DNA from 4 places in the Lysinibacillus sp. BNK-21 genome. Region 3 is predicted to be linked to each of the others. Evidence: riboswitches for the same ligand, from Rfam matches in the RefSeq annotation. Region 3 holds a riboswitch; each other region holds the start of a gene.
What was found. A riboswitch is a leader RNA that binds a small molecule or an ion and turns the genes downstream of it on or off. The one in region 3 is predicted to bind thiamine pyrophosphate.
Positions count from the first base shown of each region.

Region 1 (2,204 bases), 3.2 Mb from region 3:
GAAGGCGTATTTCTAAAAGGAATACGCCTTCGTTTTATTTTTTTCGAGTTGTGGTTGTAGGCGTTGTGCCCTTTTTTGCAGCCATTACTTTTTTTACGATAGGAATAACAATAGGTGCTAACTTAACGGCAGTTTTTACAACGTTTGATACTTTCATCCCAAAACAGCTCCTTTTACAATTACTACTACCTGTTTCACTTAAAAATAAAACATTAACGGATAACACGAACAGCCTGAATTATATTCCAAATCACAATACCGAGTGAGACGAGAGCATAGATGGCGAATGAAGCAAACCAAATAATCATCACTGTCTTGTTACTGGAGGTTGGATCTAAACTAAATGTAGAAAAAACAAAGACAATAAAGAATAGAATGCCAAAAACAAAGGGTATTAAATGAGAGACAAGTGCACGAATCGAATGGCTTTTTACATCACTGTCTTTTGTCACGAAATATACAATTAATGGAACGATAAAAGGGGCGAAGAAAATACTAAGATAACTAAAGGCAGCTAAAATTTTTTGATTCTCCATAGTTGTACCTCCTTTTTAAATATTTACGCATGAAAAACAGCAAAGTTTCAAAAAAATGATGTATGGAAGGTTGTAATCCTTCAATCCATTGCGTACAATGAGAGTGTTCAAATAAATTCAGATGTAACGACCACAAGGGGAGCTGATGATGTCAGCTGAGACTGGGCACGTAATGCCTTGACTCTTCGAACCTGTAAGTTAACGCTTGCGTAGGGATGTGGATAGAAACCGACACTTGTACGATGTGAGGCTCTGTCCTGACATCGTTTTTTCGTCCTTAAAGGAAAAAGGTGTCAGAAAGAGACATATCAGCGCTTTTCTATTCCTGCTCTTGTATCCTACATCGGAACAAAGGAGAGAATATGTATGGACAAAAAAAGACTATTAATGCTAGTGGAGATTGCGATTTTTGCAGCGATAGGTCTCGTACTGGATCAGGTTTCCTTTAAAGTATGGGCACAAGGCGGCTCAGTTAGTCTTGTTATGGTACCGATTATGTTAATAGCATTTCGCTGGGGCTTAGTAGCTGGTCTTACTACGGGACTACTTGTGGGTGTTATGCAAACAATGTTTGGTTCTTATATCGTGCACTGGCTACAAGGATTACTGGATTATGGCGTTGCTTTTACTGTTGTAGGATTAGCGGCGGTTGTACGTGGACCAGTGTTAGACGCTGCTAAACATATGAACAAAACAAAAATGGCACTTTATATAATCATAGGTACCGTTTTCGCAGGCTTCTTACGATACACAGCACATACAATTGCTGGTGCTGTATTTTTTGCCGAATATGCGGGTGACCAAAATGCATGGATTTATTCCATCATCTACAATGGTACATATATGCTACCAGCAACCATTTTAACGGCTATCGTTGGTGTTCTTTTATTCACAGCCGCTCCCCAATTAATGCAAAGAAAAGCTTAATGCTAGTCCCTTCACAGGAGTGGAGGGACTTTTTTGTCGTGAATAACTCTTTTAGCACTTTGCAAAGTAGGAAAGCATACAATATTTAAAGCGTTTATCGTTATACGCATAAAAAGTTATGTTATATTAAAGAATAGATATTAGATGAAAGGGACGTTATACATGATTGTAAAAACGCAAGAAGAGATTGAAGCTTTTAAAAAAATAGGACGCATTTGTGCTGAAATTCGCGAAGCAATGAAAGCTGCCACAAAACCAGGTGTTACAACACTTGAGCTTGATGAAATTGCTGGTCGCATGTTTGCAGAGGCTGGCGCTATTTCAGGACCAAAGGGAGAATATGATTTTCCAGGGTATACATGTATTAGCGTCAATGAAGAAGTAGCACATGGTATTCCAGGAAAGCGTGTTATTCAAGAGGGAGATATCGTAAATATTGATGTTTCAGGCTCTTTAAATGGCTATTTTGCTGACACAGGTATTTCATTTGTTGTGGGTGATGGCTATGAGGACAAAGAAAAGCTTTGCCGTGTTGCTAAAAGTGCCTTTGATCGAGCAATGACAAAGGTAAAGGCTGGATCTAAATTAAATCAAATTGGTAAAGCTGTTGAACGCGAGGCAAATGCTAATGGGTTAACTGTTATTATGAATTTAACAGGTCATGGCTTAGGTCAATCTTTACATGATGAACCAAACCATATTTTAAATTATTACGATGCATGGGATTCTACTATTATGAAA
Region 1 covers NZ_JBLQTS010000001.1:478,408-480,611, forward strand. Annotated here, with positions in the region: gene ACMGGO_RS02340 (hypothetical protein) at 35-157, opposite strand; gene ACMGGO_RS02345 (DUF4870 domain-containing protein) at 213-536, opposite strand; TPP riboswitch at 662-769, shown strand; gene thiT (energy-coupled thiamine transporter ThiT) at 903-1,463, shown strand; gene map (type I methionyl aminopeptidase) at 1,626-2,204, shown strand, end outside.
Region 1: linked by a shared signal. The riboswitch ahead of thiT (energy-coupled thiamine transporter ThiT) and the one ahead of thiW (energy coupling factor transporter S component ThiW) in region 3 are both predicted to bind thiamine pyrophosphate.

Region 2 (2,204 bases), 1.6 Mb from region 3:
TCATTAGTAAAGGCTTTTTTCGCATCAAATTCGCCCTCTAATACTTGATTGCTAGACATCCATTTCGCGTAATTTTCCCACACCGAAAGCTTTTGCTCTCCCCATTGCTTGGCATCGTCCTGGTATTTATCGGCCAGCCATTCCTGACTTTTTTGCACCAACGCTTTATCTAAATCAGGAGCTGCTTCGATTAAAATATCAGCCGCTTCACTTGGGTTTTCAATTGCGTATTCATAGCCCTTCGATGCAGCTGCCACAAAGGCTTTAACAACATCAGGATTGTCCTGTATCATTTTTTCATTTGTAGCTAAAACTGGCGTATAATAATCTAATTGATCACTATAATCTGTAAGATATAGCATATTGATCTTTTCCCCACGCAGCTCAGCTTCAATTCCTGTCCATGCATAATAAATCCAAGCAAAATCAATATCTTTTTCCATCATTGTGAAGAAATCTAAATCGCCTGCATTGACGATATCTAGCTTATTAATATCTGCCTTTTCTTTTTGCATGAGTGATTGTAAAACGGCTTGCTCTAATGGCGCGCCCCAACCACCATAGGTTTTACCTTCAAAATCCTTTGGCGATGTAATGCCCTTCGAAGCAATAGAAGCAAAGCCAGATGTATTATGCTGTATAATTGCTGCGATGGAGACCAGCGGCACATCCTGTACTCGTGCCTGTGTTATGCCTTCCTGATAGCTCACGCCAAAATCCGCCTTTCCAGAAGCAACAAGCTGATCTGCGCCCGCCTCACCAGGCATAATAATATCAACATCTAAACCCTGTTCCTCAAAATAACCGAGTTTTTTGGCAACATATAGTCCTGTATGATTTGTATTCGGCGTCCAATCCAGTACCACAGACACCTTTTTCAGCTTGTCTGCAGCCTGCTTGTCATCCTTGTCACTACAGCCTACTAATGTCAATAGTGCTGCCAATAAAATAAAAAACCATTTTTTCATGCGAAAGCCTCCCAGTTTGTAATATGAAAGTGTTCATGAATGAATGTTGTCACCAGAAGAAAGCGTATACAATGTTGGCAAGCTGTTGCTTGAAAACATAAAAAAACGCCTAGGATTCCTCCCAGACGTATTGCAATCAATCTTCAAAACTTTGCTTTTTGAATAGATGTTCCCTACGCTGGTACGAGCCAAATCAGGTTCAAAGGGTCAGCGTCTACCGGACACAATCTCAGCTAGCAATTACTAGCCCCCCTACATTCTTTCGCTATGAACTTTTCGATGATTATTATACCCATAGTTTCACTTAAATGACAAGGTGCTATTTTTGAATAGAGCTTAAAGCCCAGCGCTCCTAAGAGGCTGGGCATGCTATTAGCTTGGTTTCTGTTCTTTTTTGGCTGTTACAACATGAGAAATTGCTCCATCTGTTGCAATATCCACTTTAAATGAACCATTGGAATGGCGATCCGCACGAGACAATGCTTGTACGTCAATCATCTCTTGAACACCTTTTTCAGTTTCAATCACAACCTGCTCCTCGTCTGTTGCTTGAACAACTGCCACAATTCGGTGAGGGTTTGCTTTTAACTCTGTTAATACTTTTAGTCCACGTTTTGCACGACTTGCTACTTCAACTTCAGCGACATTCATTTTCTTCACGGCCCCACGCTGTGTCACAATCACTACATAGTGGGTAACATCTGGCTGTAATACATTGACGCCAACTAAGGCTTCTCCATCTTTTAGTGTGATCCCTTTCACACCACCTGTTTTCACACCTGTTACAGGTAGTTCCTCCATTGGGAAACGAATCGCATAGGCTGTATCTGTTGTGAGCATCAGCTCCACGTCATCAGTCACAAATGATGCATAGATCATCGCATCACCAGCCTTGACATTCATCGTTTTAATTGGCTTTGAATAACGCGTTACCGCATAGTCTGCGAGTGGTGAGCGCTTAATTTGGCCATCTTTTGTGGCTGTGAAGACATACGTATTTGGCTGGTCAAATGTTTCGAAACCATAAACCGCAATAATCGATTCATCTTCCCCTGTTGGTACAATACTTGAAATATGCTGGCCGAGATCCTTCCAGCGTATATCAGGCAGCTCATGAACAGGCTGATAAATATAATTGCCTCGATTTGTGAAAAGCAGTAGATGGTGCTGAGTATTTAAATTTGCTTCATACAATAAATAATCTGAATCCTTCATGGCAAAATCTTGCCCGTTTGA
Region 2 covers NZ_JBLQTS010000001.1:2,036,847-2,039,050, reverse strand. Annotated here, with positions in the region: gene ACMGGO_RS10375 (ABC transporter substrate-binding protein) at 1-968, opposite strand, end outside; TPP riboswitch at 1,122-1,232, opposite strand; gene parC (DNA topoisomerase IV subunit A) at 1,341-2,204, opposite strand, start outside.
Region 2: linked by a shared signal. The riboswitch ahead of ACMGGO_RS10375 (ABC transporter substrate-binding protein) and the one ahead of thiW (energy coupling factor transporter S component ThiW) in region 3 are both predicted to bind thiamine pyrophosphate.

Region 3 (2,204 bases):
GGAGGAGCTAGAAACACAACTTGAAACCATTTCCGCATCTCAAGTTCGAGCTGTAGTACAAGCTGAACCTGGATTAATTTTCTTCCGTATAGCAGATGAAAAGCAGGCCATTTATCAGGCAGGGCTAAGTGTTCCTTATAGTGCTGAATACGAACTACTCCCTGTAAATAACCAACTGATAGAAGAGTTAACTCAACGAACAGGAGGCACTGTTTTAAAGGAACCACAAGATGTCTTCCGTGACTTTACGACAAAAGGAGCAGATCGGCAAAATATTGCCACATGGCTACTCTTAGCAAGTATGCTTCTTTTCTTTATTGATATTACGATAAGACGTTTTGGTTGGAATTTCCTAACGAATGCGAAGAAAAAAGAGCCGCTGGTTGAGGAAAAAACTATACCAGAAGACACGAATGTAGCACAGTTGTTAAAAGGCATGAAAAAACGATCTTAAAATAGAGGAAGCAGTGCAAATTCGAATAGTTTTGCACTGCTTTTTATATTCCTTGAAATAGAGAGTTATCCCCTTTGTAAAGAGGGTAAATGAGAAGAAAAGCGATCCAAATTGGACTACCCCAGCTCAATGAATGCTCATAATTCAATCTCTCTCAATAAAGAGAAGAATTAAACCTCTTTACTAGCTCTGTTTTACGCAAGCTACTTGCAACCATTACACCTAAAATAGCACCGATCGTACTTGATGTTAAAAAGGCTGGTAGGAAGAAGAATGCTGCTACAGATGTTCCCATGAATAATTTTGCATAAGGGACGGCAATAAGTGAAGCCAGAATGCCCGTTCCGATAACTTCTCCGATACCAGCTAACCACATTTTATTGCTATATTTATAGGCAAGGGCAGCACAGAACGCACCGATGATACTACCAGGGATAGCTAGTAGAGAGCCTGTTCCAGTAAGGATACGAATGATGGCAGTGACAAAGGCAACTATAACTGTTGGTACGGGTCCAAGTATAATGGCTCCTATCACATTAATAGCATGCTGAACTGGGTAAGCACGTGCGATTCCTGTTGGGATGGATACGAAAGTAGAGCCTGCAACAGCAACGGCTACTAATAAAGCCATGACTGTTAATTTACGAATTGACATAAAGTTCACTCCTTTTGGTAAAGTTCGTGAGGAAAAATAAAAAGGCCACCCCCTTTAAACAATAGGAAGCGGCCTTGCGTGTATATAGTGACAACAGCAAGTAGCGCCACTTCCCTCCGCTAGTGTGAACTAGATCAGGTTCAAAGGGTCCGTATATTACCATATACGTCTCAGCCTTTAAAAGACTCCCCTAGTGGTTAAAATCATTCAATTTTGTGAATCAACAATAATGTAACATACTGCTAAAAATAGTCAATGATTTTTCAGACTATTTTGTATCGGGATGCATTAAATGAGGTGCTTTTTTCACTGTCCAGATGAGCGCAAGGAAGAAACAGGCTAATAATATGATAGAACCGAAAATATATGGGCTATTCATATTCCAGTCAAATAATAAACCTGCCAAAGCGGGTCCAATCATATTTCCGAGGCTCATATAGGCATTATTCAAGCCCGCAGCAAATCCCTGCTCTTTCTCTGCAAGCTTTGAGATGAGTGTATTAACAGCTGGACGAATTAATGTCGTTGCTGTAGAGAAAATTGTTGCTACAACTAAAATAAGGGCAAAGCCAGAAACAAATAATATTAAGAAAATAGCAACGGATGCAATAAATAAATTTACTAGTACTACTTTCATTTCACCATAACGATTGAACAGTGGTGTAATAATAAACATTTGTACTACTACTCCAAAAGCACCACCAACAACTAATATAATCGCTATATCTACAGGTGTGTAATTAAACTTTTCTGTCACAAATAATGACAATGTCGTTTGGAAATTTGCAATTCCAAACGAGAACACCAGCATAATTATGAGCATAACAAAATAAGGCATATGTATGGAACGAGCCATTTGCTTCGCCAGATTGTCTTGCTTTTGTTTCTGTTGAGCAGTGTTTGGTTTGGTAGAAGGTAATAAAAAGTAAGATAAAATAGATGCTACAATGGCTGCAGCTCCAGCTGTGAAAAATGGGAAATGTAAGCTTACCTTTGCTAAAAAGCCACCAATACCTGGTCCAATCATAAAGCCAAGAGACATAGCGGCACCCAACATCCCCATACCTTTCCCACGTTCTTCATAGGTTGTGACGT
Region 3 covers NZ_JBLQTS010000001.1:3,658,320-3,660,523, reverse strand. Annotated here, with positions in the region: gene ACMGGO_RS18660 (VWA domain-containing protein) at 1-454, shown strand, start outside; gene thiW (energy coupling factor transporter S component ThiW) at 609-1,109, opposite strand; TPP riboswitch at 1,204-1,311, opposite strand; gene ACMGGO_RS18650 (MFS transporter) at 1,378-2,204, opposite strand, start outside.

Region 4 (2,204 bases), 2.6 Mb from region 3:
CCTGTTGTTCCGCTTGTATAGGCTAAAAATGCATTGTCTGTGCTTTTTGTTGGGATAGGATTTATGTAGGTTGTAGGTTGATTATTCATTTTTTCAAGTATGTTCTGCCAAGGTTCATGTGCATTCCCTATAACAAATTGCAGTATGTCTTGTAAATTTCCCACTTTATCGAACTGTTCAATATAGGGTTCAAATGCAATAACTGCTTTAGCATTTGCATGATGAATTCGATACTCAATATCCTTTGTTCTTAACATCTCAGAACTTGGAATAATAGTTAAACCCGCTTTCAATGCAGCAATATACACAATATATGCTTCAACCGAACGTGGTACCATTACTAAAATGACATCACCTTTCTTTAAACCTTGCTTGGTGAATACATGTGCTACTTGATTTGCTTTTTCCAATAAATGTGCATATGTAATACATTGGATGTCTTGGTTTTCTTCATAAATGATTAAAGCATTTTTGGCTGCATCCTGAGCATATTTTTCAATTTCCTCTACTATGTTATACCATTCTGGTGCAACTAAATCTTGTCTTTTCATGGCAATTGCCCCCTTTTGTTATGACACATTATAAAACTCTTTTTTCAGCATTTTCAATGGTTTGTGCTTAATTTCGGTAAAGTCATGACAACTATCATACCCTCCTATATGGCATCGGTCACATTTTATCTATAGGAAAACTTGCTATTGAATACAAATGAAAAGTATGGTACATTTTGGTCAACTAAAAGCAAGATTGCAGGGGGACTCGTAAGAGTTGAGAAGGTAAAACCTGACCCTTTGAACCTGTTAGTTAATACTGACGTAGGGAGCAATAAACATCGTTTTCAGATGAAAGGCTCTTTTCGTGCATTTTTACACAAAAAGAGCCTTTTTTGCATGCTTACGTCCATCCCTAAAGGAGGACTACAATGATTTTTCAAACAATTCGTCAACAGCAACCACTTATCCATTGTATAACCAATTATGTAGTGGCAAATTTTCAAGCAAATGGTTTATTAGCGATAGGTGCTTCACCAGTAATGGCCGATGACTACCAAGAGGTAGAGGAGATGGTGGCCATTGCTCAAGCATTATTAATTAATATTGGAACACTTAATGATCGCACAAAAAGTGCCATGTTTTTAGCAGGTGAAAAAGCCAATAAACTTGGTATTCCTGTTATTTTAGATCCTGTCGGAGTTGGAGCCACAACTTATCGTAAGGAAACCGTAAGATACTTACTTGAAAACATACACTTTGCCGTGATTCGCTGTAATCTCGGCGAGCTAGCAGCAATAGTTGGTGTAAATTGGCAACAAAAGGGTGTCGATAGTGGTCATGGCACTATCGCTATGGAATTAGAAGCCACATCATTGGCTCAACGCTATCAATGCATTGTTATTGTCACAGGAGAACGCGATTTTATAACTGATGGCAAGCATAGCCAATGGATCGCTGGTGGTCATCCACAAATGACGGAAGTAACGGGTACAGGTTGTTTACTTAGCGCAATTTGTGGCGCAGCCTATAGTGTAAGCCATAATCCTTACCAACAATTAACAGAAACACTTACTTACTATAAAAAAGCAGGTGTACTGGCATCCGCATTTACTGCAGACATTGGTGATTTTCAAATAGCCTTACTCAATGCTATACATCGCTTATCAAAGGATGGTGCAGCTTCATGCATATTGTAACAACAATCGCTGGCTCAGATAGTGGTGGAGGCGCGGGTATACAGGCTGATTTAAAAACATTTCAGGAATTAGAAGTGTTCGGTACTTCTGTTATTACTGCTCTAACTGCTCAAAATACTTTGGGTGTAACAGGTGTTTGCCCTATTGACGTTTCCTTTATAAAAAAACAATTAGAGGCCTTAGTAGAAGATTTTCCAATCGCTGCGATTAAAACAGGAATGCTTTATTCCTCAGAAATTATCAAAGCAATTGCACACAAGATCAGGGAGCTAAACATTCCACTGATTGTTGATCCGGTGATGATTGCAAAAGGTGGGGAAAGCCTATTACAGCAAGAAGCTATCGATGCCTTACGCTCAACTTTATTACCACTTGCTACGGTTGTTACGCCCAATATACCCGAGGCAGAGACACTTACTGGGAGATCTATTCATCATTTTGAAGATATGAAAGAAGTAGCTCAAAGCTTGTTACAGCTAGGTGTACAATGTGTCATCATTAAAGGTGGTCATTT
Region 4 covers NZ_JBLQTS010000001.1:1,031,091-1,033,294, reverse strand. Annotated here, with positions in the region: gene mbcS (acyl-CoA synthetase MbcS) at 1-551, opposite strand, end outside; TPP riboswitch at 742-839, shown strand; gene thiM (hydroxyethylthiazole kinase) at 923-1,690, shown strand; gene thiD (bifunctional hydroxymethylpyrimidine kinase/phosphomethylpyrimidine kinase) at 1,678-2,204, shown strand, end outside.
Region 4: linked by a shared signal. The riboswitch ahead of thiM (hydroxyethylthiazole kinase) and the one ahead of thiW (energy coupling factor transporter S component ThiW) in region 3 are both predicted to bind thiamine pyrophosphate.